DNA from 4 places in the Phreatobacter cathodiphilus genome. Region 2 is predicted to be linked to each of the others. Evidence: predicted binding sites of a transcription regulator. Region 2 holds the regulator's gene; each other region holds the start of a gene.
The links. Region 2 encodes LexA, which represses DNA repair genes until DNA is damaged. Its sites were predicted from a motif close to TGTTCNNNNTGTGTTCNG; they were not measured.
Positions count from the first base shown of each region.

Region 1: C6569_RS21175 (putative DNA modification/repair radical SAM protein) is a predicted target of LexA. The motif match lies at 1,965-1,982, and genes of this name have one in related genera.
Region 3: recA (recombinase RecA) is a predicted target of LexA. The motif match lies at 1,625-1,642, and genes of this name have one in related genera.
Region 4: C6569_RS13460 (ImuA family protein) is a predicted target of LexA. The motif match lies at 1,171-1,188, and genes of this name have one in related genera.

Region 1 covers NZ_CP027668.1:4,400,206-4,404,737, forward strand. The annotation lists gene C6569_RS21165 (Bug family tripartite tricarboxylate transporter substrate binding protein) at 1-687, opposite strand, end outside; gene ppk2 (polyphosphate kinase 2) at 788-1,840, opposite strand; gene C6569_RS21175 (putative DNA modification/repair radical SAM protein) at 1,994-3,208, shown strand; gene C6569_RS21180 (UdgX family uracil-DNA binding protein) at 3,215-4,532, shown strand, end outside.
Region 2 covers NZ_CP027668.1:1,590,087-1,594,618, reverse strand. The annotation lists gene C6569_RS07770 (ComEC/Rec2 family competence protein) at 1-997, shown strand, start outside; gene lexA (transcriptional repressor LexA) at 1,004-1,696, opposite strand; gene C6569_RS07760 (molybdopterin molybdotransferase MoeA) at 1,808-3,010, opposite strand; gene moaC (cyclic pyranopterin monophosphate synthase MoaC) at 3,014-3,499, opposite strand; gene C6569_RS07750 (DsbA family oxidoreductase) at 3,563-4,231, opposite strand; gene C6569_RS07745 (AMP-binding protein) at 4,260-4,532, opposite strand, start outside.
Region 3 covers NZ_CP027668.1:2,129,364-2,133,895, forward strand. The annotation lists gene alaS (alanine--tRNA ligase) at 1-181, opposite strand, end outside; gene recA (recombinase RecA) at 463-1,542, opposite strand; gene C6569_RS10450 (fumarate hydratase) at 1,776-3,404, shown strand; gene C6569_RS10455 (hypothetical protein) at 3,527-3,976, shown strand; gene C6569_RS10460 (hypothetical protein) at 3,981-4,343, shown strand; gene C6569_RS10465 (DUF294 nucleotidyltransferase-like domain-containing protein) at 4,349-4,532, opposite strand, start outside.
Region 4 covers NZ_CP027668.1:2,780,762-2,785,293, reverse strand. The annotation lists gene C6569_RS13465 (Y-family DNA polymerase) at 1-485, opposite strand, end outside; gene C6569_RS13460 (ImuA family protein) at 370-1,167, opposite strand; gene C6569_RS13455 (usg protein) at 1,305-1,574, opposite strand; gene groES (co-chaperone GroES) at 1,835-2,149, shown strand; gene groL (chaperonin GroEL) at 2,206-3,834, shown strand; gene C6569_RS13440 (hypothetical protein) at 4,090-4,532, shown strand, end outside.

The DNA of each region.
Region 1 (4,532 bases), 1.7 Mb from region 2:
GCGCTTCAGCGTCGAGACGCCGAGCGCCCTGACCGTGCCGGCCTGGATCTGGCTGATGGCGGCCGGCAGATTGGCGAAGGTGATCGGCACGTGGCCGGCGATGACGTCCGACAGCGCCGGGGCGATGCCGCGATAGGGGATGTGCTTGAGGTCGATGCCGGCGCGCGACTTCAGCATCTCGCCGACCAGGTGGTTCAGCGTGCCGTTGCCGGCCGAGGCGTAGTGGTAGAAGCCCGGCTTCTCCTTCGCCATGCGGATGAGGTCGGCCACCGTCTTCGCCTCGAAGGACGGGTTGACCACCAGCACGTTCGGCACGGTGCCGAGCAGCGAGACCGGCGCGAAGTCCTTCACCGGGTCGAAGCCGGTGCGCGCATAGAGCGCCGGGTTGATGGCCTGGCTCGCGGAAATGGTGACGAGGAGCGTGTAGCCGTCCGGCGTCGACCGGGCCGCCGCCTGCGAGCCGAGATTGCCGCCGGCACCCGCGCGATTCTCCACCACGAAGCGCTGGCCCATCACCTCGGACAGCTTCTCCGACACCAGCCGGCCGATGATGTCGTTGGCCCCGCCCGCGGCCTGCGGGACGATGACCGTGACCGGCCGCGAGGGATAGTCGGCCTGGGCGAAGGCGGGGGCGGCGAGGCCTGAGGCGATCAGGCCGAGCGTCGTGCGGCGGCTGAGACTGTTCATGCTGGGCTCCAGAGAGGGGCGGTATCGCCGCTTTCCTGCACATGGCGCGGCGGCCCGCGTCAAGCCGTCCGGGCAGCCGACGCATGGCCCCCCTGCGGGATCAGGATGGCGAGGGGCTGCGCCTGAGCTCCGGATGCACCGTCTTGCCGAGAATGCCGCCGTCGCGGCCGATGACGTGGCTGGTCGACCCGACGATCAGCGGATCGGGCGCCACCGCCACGGAGGCGTCCTTGTTCGGATAGGGCAGGGAGGACAGGAAGTGCTGCATGCAGGCGAGGCGCGCCCGCTTCTTGTCGTCGGACTTGACGATGGTCCAGGGCGCGTCGGCGGTGTCGGTGTAGAAGAACATCGCCTCCTTCGCCTCCGTATAGGCGTCCCACTTGTCGAGGGAGGCGCGGTCGATGGGCGACAGCTTCCACTGTTTCAGCGGGTCGGTCTCGCGCGCCTCGAAGCGCAGGCGCTGCTCCTCCCGCGACACCGAGAACCAGTATTTGAACAGGCGGATGCCGGAGCGGGTCAGCATGCGCTCGAGCTCCGGGCATTGGCGCATGAATTCGAGATAGTCGGTGGGCGAGCAGAAGCCCATGACGCGCTCGACGCCCGCCCGGTTGTACCAGGAGCGATCGAACAGGGCGAGTTCGCCGGCCGAGGGCAGGTGGGCGACATAGCGCTGGAAGTACCATTGCGTGCGCTCCCGCTCGCTCGGCTTGGCGAGCGCCACCACCCGCGCCGTGCGCGGATTGAGATGCTCCATGTAGCGCTTGATCGTGCCGCCCTTGCCGGCGGCGTCGCGACCCTCGAACAGCACGACGATGCGCTCGCCCGTCTCCTCGATCCAGCGTTGCGCCTTCAGCAGTTCGCGCTGGAGCTGGACCATGTGCGCCTCGTAGGGCTTGGCCGCCATGCGCGTCACATAGGGGTATTCGCCGCTCTCGAAGAGCCGGCGGATGGTCGCCGGGTCGCGCTTCATCTGGGCGAGCTGGTGGCGGCCGCGGGCCGTGCGGCCTGGCTTCGCCTCCGCCTCCGTCTCCCCCGCCGCCTGGGCGATGGCCGCCGCGCCCTCCGGGGTCGCGATCTCGGCGGGAGCGGGCGGCGCCGCGGCCGTCTGCGGCTCCGTCGGAGCCGATCCTTCGGGGTGAATGGCGTCCTGCATCATGGCTCTCCCTCCCGTATCGCGGTGGGGTGAGGAGACGGCGAAAGGCCGCGCCCTGCCATGTCATGGATCAAGCGTTGCCGCCTGCGGCAGGCCGCCGCCCTTGAATTGCCATGGTGCAGATGTGAACATAAAGGGAACACGAGAGGTCCCATGGACACCAAGGTCGCCGCCAAGCTCCGCATCCTCGCCGATGCGGCCAAATACGACGCCTCCTGCGCCTCCTCGGGGGCGCCGAAACGGGCGGCCGGCGCCAAGGGCCTCGGCTCCACCACGGGGGCCGGCATCTGCCACGCCTACACGCCGGACGGGCGCTGCATCTCGCTTCTGAAGATCCTGCTGACCAACTACTGCCTCTACGACTGCGCCTATTGCATCAACCGCCGCTCCTCCAACGTGCGGCGCGCCCGCTTCACCGTGCAGGAGGTGGTCGACCTCACCGTCAATTTCTACAAGCGCAACTACATCGAGGGCCTGTTCCTCTCCTCCGGCATCGTGAAGAACCCCGACCACACGATGGAGGAGATGATCGAGGTGGCGAAGCGCCTGCGCCGCGACCACCTCTTCGCCGGCTACATCCACCTCAAGACCATCCCCGAGGCGAGCCCCTGGCTCGTCGAGCAGGCCGGGCTCTGGGCCGACCGCCTCTCGATCAATCTCGAACTGCCGAGCCAGCAGAGCCTCGAGGAATTGGCGCCGGAGAAGAACGGCGGCACCATCCGCGCCGCCATGGGCCAGATGCACGAGCGCATCGTCGAGGCCAAGGCCGAGAAGCGCCGCTTCTCCCCCGCCGGCCAGAGCACGCAGATGATCGTCGGCGCCGACGCCACCACCGACGAGGGCGTGCTGCGAACCAGCGACGGGCTCTACCGCCGCTACGCCCTGCGCCGCGTCTACTATTCCGCCTTCAGCCCCATCCCCGAGCCGAGCAAGGTGCTGCCGCTGAAGGCGCCGCCGCTGCAGCGCGAGCACCGCCTCTACCAGGCCGACTGGCTGCTGCGCTTCTACGGCTTCTCCGTCGACGAGGTGGCGGCCGGGGGCGATGCCGGCATGCTCGACCTCGACATCGACCCGAAGCTCGCCTGGGCGCTCAAGCACCGGGAAAGCTTTCCCGTCGACGTCAACACCGCCGATCGCGAGCTGCTGTTGCGCGTGCCCGGCCTCGGCACCCGCGTCGTCGACCGCATCGTCGCCGCGCGCCGCCACACCACGCTGCGGCTCGACGATCTCGCGCGGCTCACTCCCGGCCTGAAACGGGCGCGGCCCTTCCTCGTCACCCCCGACCACAGGCCGACCCGGCTCATCGACCGGCAGGACCTGCGCGCCCGCATCGCGCCGAAGCCGGCGCAGCTCGAACTCTTCGGCTGACCCGCCATGCTCATGAACGCCGCCTCCATGGTGCAGATCCGTCTTGGGCCGGGCGCCGATCTCGACGGCTTCCGCGCCGCCGCCCGCAGCCTCGTCGCCGCCGGGACCCCGCCGGAGGCGGTGGTCTGGACGCAGGGCGGGGCGGCCGATCTCTTCGGCGCGCCGGTCCTTCCCGACGGGCCGCCGCTCAGCCTGCCGCGGGCCGCGGCCGACCTCGTCCAGCTCGTCGTCTGCCACCGCGATCCCGAGCGCTTCGGCCTCCTCTACCGGCTGATCTGGCGCCTCACCCACGGCGAGAAGGCGCTGCTCGAGGTGATGAGCGACCCGCTCGTCCACCGCCTCGCCATGATGGGCAAGGCCATCCGCCGCGACCTCCACAAGATGCACGCCTTCCTGCGCTTCCGCCGCGTCGAGACCGCGAAGGGCGAGCGCTTCGTCGCCTGGTTCGAGCCCGACCACCACATCCTCGCCGCCGCCGCGCCCTTCTTCCGCAACCGCTTCGGCAGCCTCGACTGGACCATCCTCACCCCCGAGGGCCGGGTGAGCTGGACCGGCGGCGCGCTCGTCTTCGGCCCGGCCGCCACCCGCGACGAGGCGGCGGCCGGCGACGGTTTCGAGGAGGGCTGGCGCGACTATTACGAGAGCACCTTCAACCCCGCCCGCCTCAACACCACGGCGATGCGCGCCGAGATGCCGAAGAAATACTGGCGCAACATGCCGGAGACGGCGGCCATCCCTGGCATGGTGCGCGCCGCCCTCTCGCGCGTTGACGGCATGATGGAGAGGGAGCCCGCCATGCCGACGAGACGCAATCCGGACAAGGCCGTCGCCGCCATGCAGGAGGCGGGGCCCCACTCGCTCGAGGAGCTGAACCGCATCATATCGGGCTCCGAGCCGCTCGTGCCGGGCGCCACCCGCGCCGTGCTGGGGGAGGGGCCGGTGGGCGCCGCCATCGCCTTCGTCGGCGAGCAGCCGGGCGACCAGGAGGACCTCCAGGGCCGCCCCTTCGTCGGCCCCGCCGGCCAGCTTCTCGACCGCGCCCTGGCCGAGGCCGGCATCGAGCGGTCCGCCACCTATCTCACCAATGCGGTGAAGCACTTCAAGTTCGTGCAGCGCGGCCGGCGCCGCATCCATGAATCGCCCACCGCCGGCGAGGTGAAGCACTATCGCTGGTGGCTGGAGCGCGAGCTCGATCTCGTCCGGCCGGGCCTCGTCGTGGCGCTCGGCGCCACCGCCGCGCTGGCACTCGCCGGCAAGGCCGTACCGGTCGGCCGCAACCGCGGCCTCTTCCGCTTCGGCGACCGGCCGGGCTTCCTCACCGTCC
Region 2 (4,532 bases):
TCCGGCGGGATGGGGGCGGTCTCTGCTCATCGTCACCAACGGCATCATCGGCCTCGCCGCGAGCTCCTTCGTCGCATCGCTGGCGACCACGCCCTATGCGGCCTTCCACTTCAACACGGTCCATCTCTACGGCGTGGCGGGCAACCTCATCGGCGCGCCGATCATCGAGTTCTTCGTCATGCCGCTGCAGATCCTCGCGCTGCTGCTCTGGCCCTTCGGCTGGGACCGGCCGGTCTGGGCCCTGGCCGGGCTCGGCATCGACCTCTTCGTCCGCTCGGGGGAATGGGTGGCGTCCTGGCCCGGCGGCCGCGTCATCGTGCCGTCGCTGGCGCCGTCCGGGCTGCTGGTCCTGTCGGCGGGCTTCATCGTGGTCGCCTTGCTGTCGACGCCGCTGCGCTGGCTCGGCCTGCCGTTCGTCGCGCTGGGCCTCGCCCTCGCCCCGGCGGGGCAGCGTCCGCTGATCCTGGTCGACGCCGAGGGGGCGACGGTCGCCGCCCGTGCGCCGGACGGGCGGTTACGGGTCGTTTCCGCCCGCGGCAACCGCTTCGCCGTCCAGCGATGGCTCACCGCCGAGGCGGACGGCCGCAGCGCGGTGGACGAGAGCCTGCAGCAGGGCGTTCGCTGCGATCCGCTCGGCTGTGCCATGCCGCTGGCGGGGGGAGGGCGGATCGCCGTGCCGCGCCACCCGGACGCGCTCGCCGACGATTGCCGCGAGGCGCGCATCGTCGTCACGCGGCACGATCCGCCGGAGGCCTGCGCGGCGGTGATCGTCGACCTGCGCGCCATCGCCCGCACCGGGGCCGTGCGCCTCCACGAGAACGCCGGGGCCTTGCGCGTCGAGGCGGCCCGGCCGGACGGCACCGACAGGCCGTGGTTCCGGCCGCGTCCGCCCGGAACCACCCCGGTGCTCGTCAGGGCCCCGGCGCGCACTCCGCCCGCGACGCAGAAGGCGTCGGCAACGGACGAGATCGAGGATGATGTGGAGCCGGCTCAGTAAAAGGGCTCAGTAGCGGCGGATGAGGCCCACCAGCTTGCCCTGGATCTGCACCCGGTCAGGCCCGAGGACGCGGGTCTCGTAAGCGGGGTTGGCGGCCTCCAGCGCGATGGAGGTGCCGCGCTTGCGCAGCCGCTTCAGCGTCGCCTCCTCGTCGTCGATCAGGGCGACGACGATGTCGCCGGTCTCGGCGCTGTCGCCCTTGCGGATGAGCGCCAGATCGCCCTCCAGGATGCCGGCCTCGATCATCGAATCACCACGCACCTCAAGGGCATAGTGCTCGCCGCGCGCCAGCATTTCCGGCGGGACCGACACCGTGGACATACGCTGTTCGATGGCTTCCCGCGGCACGCCCGCGGCGATGCGGCCCATCAGCGGCACGGCGACGGGCATGGCCACGTCGTCGTCCTGAGCCGGCGGCCGGACGCGGCCGAGGGAGCCCTCGATGACGCTCGGGGAGAACTTGCCGCGGGCCGGACCAGCGGACTGCTCCGGCTGGCGAATCACCTCGAGGGCGCGGGCCCGATTCGGTAGCCGGCGAATGAACCCACGCTCCTCCAGCGCCGTGATCAGCCGGTGGATGCCGGATTTCGACTTGAGGTCCAGCGCCTCCTTCATCTCGTCGAAGGAGGGGGGCACGCCGCTTTCCTTCAGCCGCTCCTGGATGAAGCGGAGAAGTTCATGTTGCTTGCGCGTCAGCATCGGTTCCCGTCCCCTGCAGTGCCGTCGGCCGACTCAACCGAACAGATCATGAACAATCACTATCTGTTCTTTATGTGTTCCGCAACCGTTGAGATCCGGTAAAGGCGCCGCCTAGCGATCGAGCCGCAGGATCCGGCAGGGGGAGCCGGCGGCGACGGCCGGCGCATGCGGCGCCCTCAGGATCAGCGCCTCGGCCTCGGCCAGCACCCGGATCATGGAGGAATCCTGGACGGGGAAGGGGGTGGCGACCAGCCGCCCGTCGCGCTGCGCGAGGCTCGCCCTGAGGTGGTCGGCCCTCAGGTCGTTCGCCGGGACGTCGGCACCGAGGACGGCCTCTTCGGGCTCCTCGGCCGAATCGCCGCGGCCGGCGAGGCGCAGCAGGAGCGGCCGCAGGAAGAGCATGGAACAGACGAAGGAGGCGACCGGGTTTCCCGGCAGGCCGAGCAGCCGCATGGCTCCGAGATCGGCCATCATCAGCGGCTTGCCGGGGCGCATGGCGATCTTCCAGAAGCCGGGTTCGGCGCCTTCCGCGGCGATCACGTCACGCATCAGGTCGTATTCGCCCACCGAGGCGCCGCCGGAGGTGACGAGCACGTGGTGACCGCTCTGCCGGGCGAAGCGCACGCGCTCGAGCGTGGCGTCGAGGCGGTCGGGGGAAATGCCGAGCAGGGTCGGCTCGCCGCCGGCCCGGCGGACGACGGCGGCGATGGCGAGGGCGTTGGACGAGACGATCTGGCCAGGACCCGGCACCGTTCCCGGCTCCACCAGTTCGTCGCCGGTCGACAGGATGGCGACGCGCGGACGGCCGTGCACGGGCACGATGGCGTGGTTCATGGCGGCGGCGAGCGCGAGGCGCCGCGGATTCATGAGCGTGCCGGCGGCAAGGCCGGTCAGTCCCTCGGTGAAGTCGAGCCCGCGGCGGCGGATGAACTGGCCGGGCCGGGCGGTGCCGGCGATCAGGACACGGTCGCCCTCTCGTGCCGCATCCTCCTGCATCACCACGGCATCGGCACCGACGGGCACGCCGGCGCCGGTGAAGATTCGGACGGCCTCGCCCGCCGCCATCTGTCCCGCAAAGCCCCGGCCGGCCGCCGATTCGCCGATGACGGCGAGGCGACCGGGAAGGTCCGCGGCGCGCACCGCGTAGCCGTCCATGGAGGAGACGTCCTCGGGCGGCTGGCTGCGGCCGGCGACGAGGTCGCGCGTCAGAACGCGGCCGTCGCAGTCGCCGACGGCGATCCATTCTTCAGGGAGGGGTTCGGCGCCCGCCAGGACCCGGGCCAGCGCCTCATCGACGGGTAGCAGCCCCGCCATGGCTCACGGGGCCCTGTAGGGGCCGGAGGCGCCGCCGGTTTTCTCGACGAGGTGGATCGCCTCGATCCGCATGCCGCGGTCGACCGCCTTGACCATGTCGTAGACCGTCAGGCAGGCCACCGAGACCGCGGTGAGCGCCTCCATCTCGACGCCAGTCTGCCCCGACACCTTCACGGTGGCGCTCACCCGGACGCCGGGAAGGCCGTCGTCGGGGGTCAAGTCCACGGCCACCTTGGTCAGCAGCAGCGGGTGGCAGAGCGGGATGAGCTCATGGGTGCGCTTGGCCGCCATGATCCCGGCCAGGCGGGCGGTGCCCAGCACGTCGCCCTTCTTGGCGTCGCCGGCGCGCACGATGGCGAGGGTCTCGGGTTTCATCACCACCCGGCCCACCGCCACTGCGGTGCGTTCCGTCGCCGGCTTCGCCGAGACGTCGACCATGTTGGCCGCGCCGCTGGCGTCGAGATGGGTGAGGCTGGATGACTGTGCCATGGAACCGACCTAGCGCCTTCGCGGCGGCTCTGCAACGACCGCGCCCGCAGGGGCGGCCGGCGGTCAGGCCACCGTCTCGGAGGCGGCCTGGCGGATGGCGCCGGCGATCGTCTCGGGAGCCTCCGCGCCGGCGATTCCATAGCGCCCCGCGACGATGAAGAAGGGCACGCCGGTCACGCCGATCCGCTGGGCCGAGGCATATTCGCGCCGGGTGCGCTCGACGTCGGCGTCGGTGGGAAAGAGTTCGGCGAGCAGGGTCCCGTCGAGACCGCAGGCCTCGCCGATCGCGATGAGTTCGTCGTCGTCGGCGAGGTTGCGGCCCTCGACGAAGAAGGCGGTGAACAGCGCCTCCACCACGCGGCTCTGGATGTCCGGCGAGCGGGCCCAGAGGATCAGGCGATGGGCGTTCAGGGTGTTGGGAGCGACCTCGATGCGGTCGAAGTCGAAGGCGATCCCCTCCTCGGCACCGATGCCGGTCAGGCGTTCGTGGATCTGGCGAACGCGGTCGGGATCGCCGAACTTGTCCAGCATGTACTGGCGCCGCGGCTTGCCCTCGGGCGGGAGCTCGGGGGCGAGCTGATAGGGCCGCCAGCGGATCTCGGTGGCGATGTCCGGCGTCAGGGCCAGCGCCTTTTCCAGCCGGCGCTTGCCGACGAAACACCAGGGACAGACGACGTCGGAAACGACGTCGATCGTCAGCGTCTGCGGCGTCGGGAACGGGGTGTCGGCCATGGCGGGCTCCCTGGGGCAAAGCCCAGACTTAATACCCCGCGGCCGCGCGCGCCACGCTCAGCAGTTGTGCGAGGGCGGAATGGGCGTCCCCCAGCGGGTCGAGGATGGCTTCGGGCTCGCGCGGGCGGGTGTCCTCGAAGGGAAGCTGACCCGCCTGGCGCGTGCCGCCGGGGATGGCGAGGGGGGTAACGCCGGTCTCGATCAGGCGGCCGGCGAGGCCGGCGATCGCGCGGCCGTCGCCGACGACGCCGGAGACCCGGTCGCCGAGCAGCGGGTCGGGCCGGATCACCGGCGCGATCTC
Region 3 (4,532 bases), 540 kb from region 2:
CCGTCGAATAGGGCCGCTTCTCGACGCCGGTGAAGACGTTCTTGAACTGCACCATGCCGGAATTGGCGAACATCAGCGTCGGATCGTTGCGCGGCACGAGCGGCGAACTCTCCACCACGGCGTGGCCGTTCCTGGCGAAGAAGTCGAGGAAGGTCTTGCGGATCTGGTTGACGCCGGTCATGGCCCGAACTTGAGAGGTTGCGGCCGGACCCGGAACGGGCACGGCCTGAAATGGGATCGGCGGGTGTTCTAGACCATTTTTTGGCCGATGGAACCGGTTTCGGCGGGCGCCGCCTCCCCGCGGATGCGGAGCCCCCGGTCCCGCGCCCCGGCCGCGCCCCGCCGGCCGGCAGCGACGTTCTCGGCCGCCGGCCGCCCCGGCCGGCCGTTCCTTCCCCCCGGAACGCACGAAAGGCCGGGCGGACCCGGCCTTCGCGAGAGGGGGAGACCGGCGCCGCGCGCTCAGTCCGGGCTGTCGGCGTCGCCGTCCGGCTCGACCTCGCCGAGGATCTTCTCGGCGATGAGTCCGGCGTTCTGCCGGATCGCCGCCTCGATCTTGGCCGCCATGTCCGGGTTCTGCTTGAGGAAGGTCTTGGCGTTCTCGCGGCCCTGGCCGACCCGCTGGCTGTCGTAGGAGAACCAGGCGCCGGACTTCTCCACCACGCCGGCCTTGACCCCGAGGTCGATGAGTTCGCCCATCTTGGACACGCCCTCGCCGTACATGATGTCGAACTCGACCTGCTTGAAGGGCGGGGCCAGCTTGTTCTTCACCACCTTCACGCGGGTCTGGTTGCCGACCACCTCCTCGCGGTCCTTGATGGCACCGATGCGGCGGATGTCGAGGCGCATGGAGGCGTAGAACTTCAGTGCGTTGCCGCCGGTGGTCACCTCCGGCGAGCCGTACATGACGCCGATCTTCATGCGGATCTGGTTGATGAAGATCACCATGGTCTTCGACTTGGAGATGGAGGCGGTGAGCTTGCGCAGCGCCTGGCTCATCAGGCGGGCCTGCATGCCCGGCTGATTGTCGCCCATCTCGCCCTCGAGCTCGGCCCTGGGGGTGAGCGCCGCCACCGAATCGACCACCACCACGTCGATGGCGCCCGAGCGCACCAGCGTGTCGCAGATCTCCAGCGCCTGCTCGCCGGCGTCCGGCTGCGAGATCAGGAGGTCGTCGAGATTGACACCGAGCTTGCGGGCATAGACCGGGTCGAGCGCGTGCTCCGCGTCGATGAAGGCGCAGACCCCGCCGGTCTTCTGCGCTTCCGCGATGGTGTGCAGCGCCAGCGTCGTCTTGCCCGAGGATTCCGGCCCGTAGATCTCGACCACGCGGCCGCGCGGCATGCCGCCAATGCCCAGCGCGATGTCGAGACCGAGCGAGCCGGTCGAGATCGCCTCGATCTCGATCAGCTTCTCGTTCTTGCCGAGCCGCATGATGGAGCCCTTGCCGAAGGCGCGCTCGATCTGGGAGAGAGCGGCGTCCAGCGCCTTGGTCTTGTCCATGGATGAACCTTCGACGAGTCGCAGTGCGGCCTGACTCATGGCGGTAGCTCCCCTGTGCTGGCAAGGCCTGATGGCCGAAACCCCTGTGAAATCGACCGTACACGGTTTGTTCTGGTCTTCAAGTTCTTTTTTTGTTCCCCTCTCCTCTGCTGCCACAGCCTGGCAGCAGCCTCCTACCCTGGAACACCTTCAAACTGGTCTGCCGATGGCGTAAAGGAGGGCCGTCTCCTCGGCCGGCCCTTCGTCCCGGCCCCATCGACGGATCTCGCCCGATGAACGCTCCGCTCGCCGCCGGCTCCTACTCGCTCTTTCCCCTGGCGAAGGACGAGACGCCCTACCGCAAGCTGACCTCGGAGGGCGTCCGGGTCGAGAGCGTCCTCGGCCGGGAGGTCGTGGTGGTCGACCGCGAGGCGATCCGGCTCCTGTCGGAACAGGCCTTCGTCGACATCAACCACCTGCTGCGGCCGGGCCACCTCGCCCAGCTCCGCCGCATCCTCGACGATCCCGAGGCGACGGCGAACGACAGGTTCGTCGCCTACGACCTCTTGAAGAACGCCAACATCGCCGCCGGCGGGGTGCTGCCCATGTGCCAGGACACCGGCACGGCCATCATCATGGGCAAGAAGGGGCGCCTCGTCTGGACCGAGGGCGACGACGAGGCGGCGCTCGGCCAGGGCGTGCTCGACGCCTACGCCAAGAAGAACCTGCGCTATTCGCAGGTGGCGCCCATCTCCATGTTCGAGGAGAGGAACACCCGCAACAACCTCCCCGCCCAGATCGAGATCCATGCGGAGGGCGAGGACGCCTACAAGTTCCTGTTCATGGCCAAGGGCGGCGGCTCGGCCAACAAGAGCTTCCTGTTCCAGGCGCCGCCCTCCATCCTCACCCACGAGCGGATGATCAAGTTCCTCCACGAGAAGATCCTGACGCTCGGCACCGCCGCCTGCCCGCCCTACCACCTCGCCATCGTCATCGGCGGCCTCTCCGCCGAGCACACGATGAAGACGGCCAAGCTCGCCTCCGCCCGCTACCTCGACGGCCTGCCGACGGCGGGCTCGGAGTTCGCCCATGCCTTCCGCGACGTCGGCATGGAGGCCGAGATCCACAAGCTGACCCAGGCCATGGGCGTCGGCGCCCAGTTCGGCGGCAAGTATTTCTGCCACGACGTGCGCGTCATCCGCATGCCGCGCCACGGCGCCTCCCTCCCCATCGCCATCGCGGTGTCCTGCTCGGCGGACCGACAGGCCCTCGGCAAGATCACCCGCGACGGCGTCTTCCTCGAGGAGCTGGAGCATCATCCCGCCCAGTACCTGCCGGAGATCGACGAGGGGGCGCTCGGCGGCGAGGTCGTGAAGATCGACCTGACCCGGCCGATGGTGGAGATCCTCGAGACGCTGTCGAAGCACCCGATCAAGACGCGCGTCTCGCTCACCGGGCCGATGATCGTCGCCCGCGACGCCGCCCACGCCAAGATCCGCGAGCGGCTCGACCGCGGCGAGCCCATGCCGGACTATTTCAGGAACCACCCGGTCTATTACGCCGGCCCGGCCAAGACCCCGGCGGGCTACGCCTCGGGCTCCTTCGGCCCGACCACGGCCGGCCGCATGGACGGCTTCGTCGACCAGTTCCAGGCCGCCGGCGGCTCGATGGTCATGCTGGCCAAGGGCAACCGCTCCCGCGAGGTGCGCGAGGCCTGCGCCAAGCACGGCGGCTTCTACCTCGGCTCCATCGGCGGACCTGCCGCCCGCCTCGCCCAGGACTGCATCCGCAAGGTCGAGGTGCTGGAATATCCCGAGCTCGGCATGGAGGCGATCTGGAAGATCGAGGTCGAGGACTTCCCCGCCTTCATCGTCGTCGACGACAAGGGCAACGACTTCTTCAAGGAACTCAACCTCGGCTGAGCTGTTGTTGCGGCGAAGGGTCGCGAGCCCGCTGTTTCCACACGGAAACATCCGGCCTCGCGGCTGAAATCCCCACGAAACGGGCGCGGTTCATTCCTGCCGCCATCCCGGAGGGAATCGCCATGCGCACCTCGCACGTCACCGTCGCCACCACCCGCACCGCCAGCGCCGACGCCCATTCGCTCGCCCTGATCGCCTCCTCGCTGGTCGCCGCCACCGCCATTGCCTTCTGCGCCATGGTCGTGACTGCCTGGCCGGCCCGCGCCGGCGGCGTGCCCGCCCCCGTCCAGATGGCCGGCCTCGCCACCATGCCGCAGGCCGCCGCTCCGTGCGGCGAGCGCCTCGCCGGCGCCGAGGCCGAGATCAACCGCAGCCTCGTCGCCGTCGAGCGGCTGCAGGAGGCCGACATGGCCGCCCAGTGCCCGGCGATCCGCGGCCACCTCGTCTCGCTGAACCGCGCCGTCGACACGGTGGAGAGCTGCGTCGCCGGCCCGGAGCGAGCCCAGAAGGTCGGCTTCTTCCGCCAGTCCCTCGCCGAGTGGCGCGGCGTCATCGCCCACGGCTGCCGCTGATCCCATGCGCCTCGCACTCGCTGTGGTCCTCGCGGTCGTCGCCGCGGGGCCTTCGCTCGCCGCCAAGGGGCCGGGCGCGCCGTTCCTTCCCGTCCAGCGCGTCGCGCCGCAGGACACCGGCCGTTGCGAGGCCGATCTGGTTCTGACCGACATCCGCCTGCGCCAGGCCACCGAACGGCTGTCCGCCACGGCCCGCGCGCCGATGGCAGAGCGCTGCGGCGTCTTCCGCGAGCATGTCCGGGTGATGCGGCGCGCCACCGACGTCTTCCGTCGCTGCACCCCGGGCCATCACGGCCGCGAGAACGTCGCCCACATGCAGGGTTCCATCGTCGACTGGCAGGAGATCATAGCCCGCAACTGCCGGTGAGGCCGTCAGGCCTGGAACAGGAGATCCCTCACCGTCTGGCCCACATGGGCGAGGTTGCCGACGGCCGCCTTCAGCCGCGCCTGCCCGGCCTTGCCGAGGATGGCGGGATCGACCCGGCTCCCCGGCGGGCGGCCGGCCGCGAGGTCGATGATCTGCTGGCGCAGGATGGCGTCGAGAAGGACGCCATGG
Region 4 (4,532 bases), 1.2 Mb from region 2:
GAGGCAGCCTCCGGCGTGCCGGCGATGGTGGCGCGCGCCGTCAGGCCTGCACCGGCGAGCCGACGCAGGAGATCGCTGCGCAGCGCCGCTTCCCCGCCGAAGAGATGGGCGCAGCCGGTGATGTCGAGCACGAAGCCCTCGGGCGGCTCCAGCGCCACCAGCGGCGTATAGCGGTCGGCGGCGTCGGCGAGGCGCTCCAGGAAGCGCTGGTCGGCGTCGCGGTCGTGCTCCATCGCCACCAGGGCAGGGATGCAGGCGCGAGCATCGGCGAGCTTCTGCCCCGGGGCGAGGCCGAGGGCGCGCGCTTTCGCATCCACCGCGGCGACGAGCAGGGCACCCCCCACCTTCTCGGTGAGGACGAGCGGGGCCTCATCCGGCCCGCCGGAGGGGGAGGGCGGGCGCTTGCGGCGCAACCGTTCGGTCGCCAGGAAGGGCATCCAGACGGCGAGGTAGCGCCGTCCGTTCGCGGAAGCGACGGTGTTCACGATCCCACTCCATGGGCCAGTCGCGGGGAGGAATGCCGGCCCGGTGGCGCAGCAGGGTGACGAGGAAGGCCGGCAGGCCCGGCAGGCCGCCCTCCGCCGCCTCCGAGGCCATGCCCCGCACCTGCCAGCGCGACTGGGCGGCGGAGGCTGAGGGCTCCGCGCCGGTGCGGGTGGCGACGACGGTGACGCCGCTTTCGGCGGCGGCCATGGACAAGCGTCGGCTGGCGGTGAGGTCGAGGATCTTCGGCGCGCCCCAGATTTCGGCGATGACGACGCCGACGGCGCCGCAGCGGGCGGCGTCGTGGGTCGCCTTCAGTGCCGCCTCCGCGTCCTTCGCCCGGACGAGGACGAGGCGGCCGGGATCGAGGCCGAGGGCGGCGATGCCGTGGCCGTAGGGGCGGCCGAACTCCTGGTCGAGCATGCGCTGGCGGATCCAGACGACGGGCGCGGAGGGCGCCGCGAGAATCCCCAGGGAGAGGGCGAAGCCGGTGGCAGCCGGGCCATGGGAGGGGCTCTCGGCGAAGACCTCGTGGAGAGCCGCCCGCGCCAGCCCGCCGCCCAGCGCGGCGTCGAGCCCGGCCGGACCGAGAGAGAAATGCGGCGACGCCGAGGGCAGGCCCCCCCGCTCGAGACGCGCAAGGGTGCCCTTCAGCGCCGCGAGGGTGTCGCGCCGCGCAGTCATGATTGTTCCTGTTTCGTTCTCTAAGAGAGAGACTCTGGGCGGGAGAGTCAAGGCGCCGGGATTCAACCGGGCCGCGAATGGGACAATCGGGAGCGGGGGGACCCGCGGTGCCGGCCGCGGGCCCTGCCGGGGCGGCTTCAGTGCAGGCGGAACTCGCTTCCCACGGCGCGCATCTCGCTCGGCCCGATCAGGTCCTTGTGCGCCACCGTCACCCGGTAGAGCTTGCCCTCCAGCTCGGCCTGCCAGAAGGCGAGGAAGCGCTTCAGTTCGGGAAAGCGGGGGGCGAGGTCATAGGCCTGCCAGACATATTCCTGGAGGATGGCCGGGTGGTCGGGAAGGCGGTAGAGAATGCCTGCCGTGGTCAGCCCGTAGCCCTCCATCTGGCGGGCGAAATCTGCCGATGCCATGCGTGAACCTCCTTTGCCGGATGACGAATCCCATCGCAACGCAACATCAGCGCCGAGGCAAGGGAAAAGTTCCATTTCATCATTGAAATCAGCCTGTTAGCACTCGTCTGAAAAAAGTGCTGACAGGGTCTTGCGGGCCCAAAAGCCCTTTCCTACCTCATCGCCCGGACGGGATGCCGGAGGCGCCGGGTGGTGACACGCGAGGCCCTCGCATCGGGTCCCGCCCATCCACATGCGATGATCAAGACCTGGAGGAACTCATGAAGTTTCGGCCACTGCATGACCGCGTCGTCGTCCGGCGCATCGACGCCGAGGAGAAGACCCGCGGCGGCATCATCATCCCCGACACCGCCAAGGAGAAGCCGCAGGAGGGCGAGGTGATCGCCGTCGGCCCGGGCGGGCGCAACGAGCGCGGCGAACTCGTGCCGCTGGACGTGAAGGCGGGCGACGTCGTGCTCTTCGGCAAGTGGTCCGGCACCGAGGTGAAGATCGACGGTGTCGACTACCTGATCATGAAGGAGAGCGACATCATGGGCATCGTCGAGGCTTCGGCGAACCTGAAGAAGGCCGCCTGAGCGGGGCCTTGTCCATCCATCAACCCTCAACGTCTCAATCCAAGGAGTGAGGAACCATGGCTGCGAAAGACGTGAAGTTTTCGCAGGACGCGCGCGAGAAGATGATCCGCGGCGTCGACATCCTGGCCAATGCGGTCAAGGTGACCCTCGGCCCCAAGGGCCGCAACGTCGTCATCGAGAAGAGCTTCGGCGCGCCGCGCATCACCAAGGACGGCGTCACCGTCGCCAAGGAGATCGAGCTTTCCGACAAGTTCGAGAACATGGGCGCGCAGATGGTGCGCGAGGTGGCGTCCAAGCAGAACGACGCGGCCGGTGACGGCACCACCACCGCCACCGTGCTCGCCCAGGCCATCGTCCGCGAGGGCGCCAAGTCGGTCGCCGCGGGCATGAACCCGATGGACCTGAAGCGCGGCATCGACCTCGCGGTAGAGACCGTCACCAAGGAGCTGGAGCGCAACTCCCGCAAGGTGACGAAGTCCGACGAGGTGGCGCAGGTCGGCACCATCTCAGCCAACGGTGACGCCTCCATCGGCAAAATGATCGCCGAGGCCATGCAGAAGGTCGGCAACGAGGGCGTCATCACGGTGGAGGAGGCCAAGAGCCTGGAGACCGAGCTCGACGTGGTCGAGGGCATGCAGTTCGACCGCGGCTACCTCTCCCCCTATTTCGTCACCAACACCGACAAGATGGTGGCCGAGCTCGAGGACCCCTACGTCCTCATCCACGAGAAGAAGCTGACCGGCCTGCAGGCCATGCTCCCCGTTCTGGAAGCCGTGGTGCAGACCGGCAAGCCGCTGCTGATCGTCGCCGAGGACGTGGAGGGCGAGGCTCTCGCCACCCTCGTCGTCAACAAGCTGCGCGGCGGCCTGAAGATCGCGGCAGTGAAGGCGCCGGGCTTCGGCGACCGCCGCAAGGCCATGCTCGAGGACATCGCCATCCTCACCGGCGGCACGGCGATCTCTGAAGACCTCGGCATCAAGCTGGAGAACGTCACCCTCAACATGCTCGGCCGCGCCAAGAAGGTCCGCATCGAGAAGGAGGCGACGACCATCGTCGACGGCGCCGGCTCCAGGAAGGACATCGACGCCCGCGTCGCCCAGATCAAGGCGCAGATCGAGGAGACGACCTCCGACTACGACCGCGAGAAGCTGCAGGAGCGCCTGGCCAAGCTCGCCGGCGGCGTCGCGGTGATCCGCGTCGGCGGCGCGACCGAGGTCGAGGTCAAGGAGAAGAAGGACCGCGTCGACGACGCGCTCAACGCCACCCGCGCGGCGGTGCTGGAAGGCATCCTGCCCGGCGGCGGCGTCGCCCTGCTGCGGGCCGCCAAGGCGCTGGAGGGCCTCAAGGGCGCCAACGACGACCAGCGCACCGGCATCGACATCGTCCGCAAGGCGCTGGAGGCTCCCATCCGCCAGATCGCCGAGAACGCAGGCGTCGAGGGCTCGATCGTCGTCGGCAAGGTCACCGACAAGGCCGACTACGCCCATGGCTACGACGCCCAGGGCGACACCTACGGCGACATGTTCGCCCTCGGCATCATCGATCCGACCAAGGTCGTGCGCACGGCGATCCAGGACGCGGCGTCCGTCGCGGGCCTGCTGATCACCACCGAGGCCATGGTCGCCGAGAAACCGAAGAAGGACGCGCCCGCCCCGGCCATGCCGGGCGGTGGGATGGACTTCTGACGAAGGCCATCGCCAGGCCGACACGGGGGCGTCGCGGGAGACCGCGGCGCCCTTTCGTTTCGCGGGAGGTGCGGGCAGGAGCAAAATGCCGCAGCCCTGCGCCACGTCTCCGCCCTGTTATGGCCTTGCTCTAGGAACGGTATCGCGTTCCAGTTTACCCCTCGCTTCCGGCCTGCGCCGCGACAGCCCCTCTGCCCCGGTTCGGAGCCGCCGCCAGTGATCGAAAGCCAGGACGTCGCCACGCGCCCGCAAGCCATGTCCGCGTCTTCGCCGCTGCGATGGCTGCGCATCGGCGCCCTGCTCGGAGGCTATGGCCTGATCCTCGTGCTCGGCCATTTCGCCGGCCGCTGGCTGCAGCAGCATCTCGGCTTCGACCCGATGAACCTGCAGGATCCCACCGCCCAGACGGTGCTCGTGGTCGGACTCGTGCTCTTCGTCGTCATGCTGGCCGTTCCCTTCGTGCCCGGCATCGAGGTGAGCCTGGCGCTCTTCGCCATCTTCGGCGCGGCGGTGGCGATGCCGGTCTACGTGGCCACGGTTGCCGCCCTGGTCCTCTCTTATGCCGCCGGCCGCTGCGTGCCGCTCGATCGGCTGGCCGCCTTCTTCGACTATGTCGGGCTGAGGCCGGCGAGCGAGATGGTGCGGCGGCTGGGCGCCATGACGCCGCAGCAACGGGTGGGGGCGCTGGCGGAGATCGC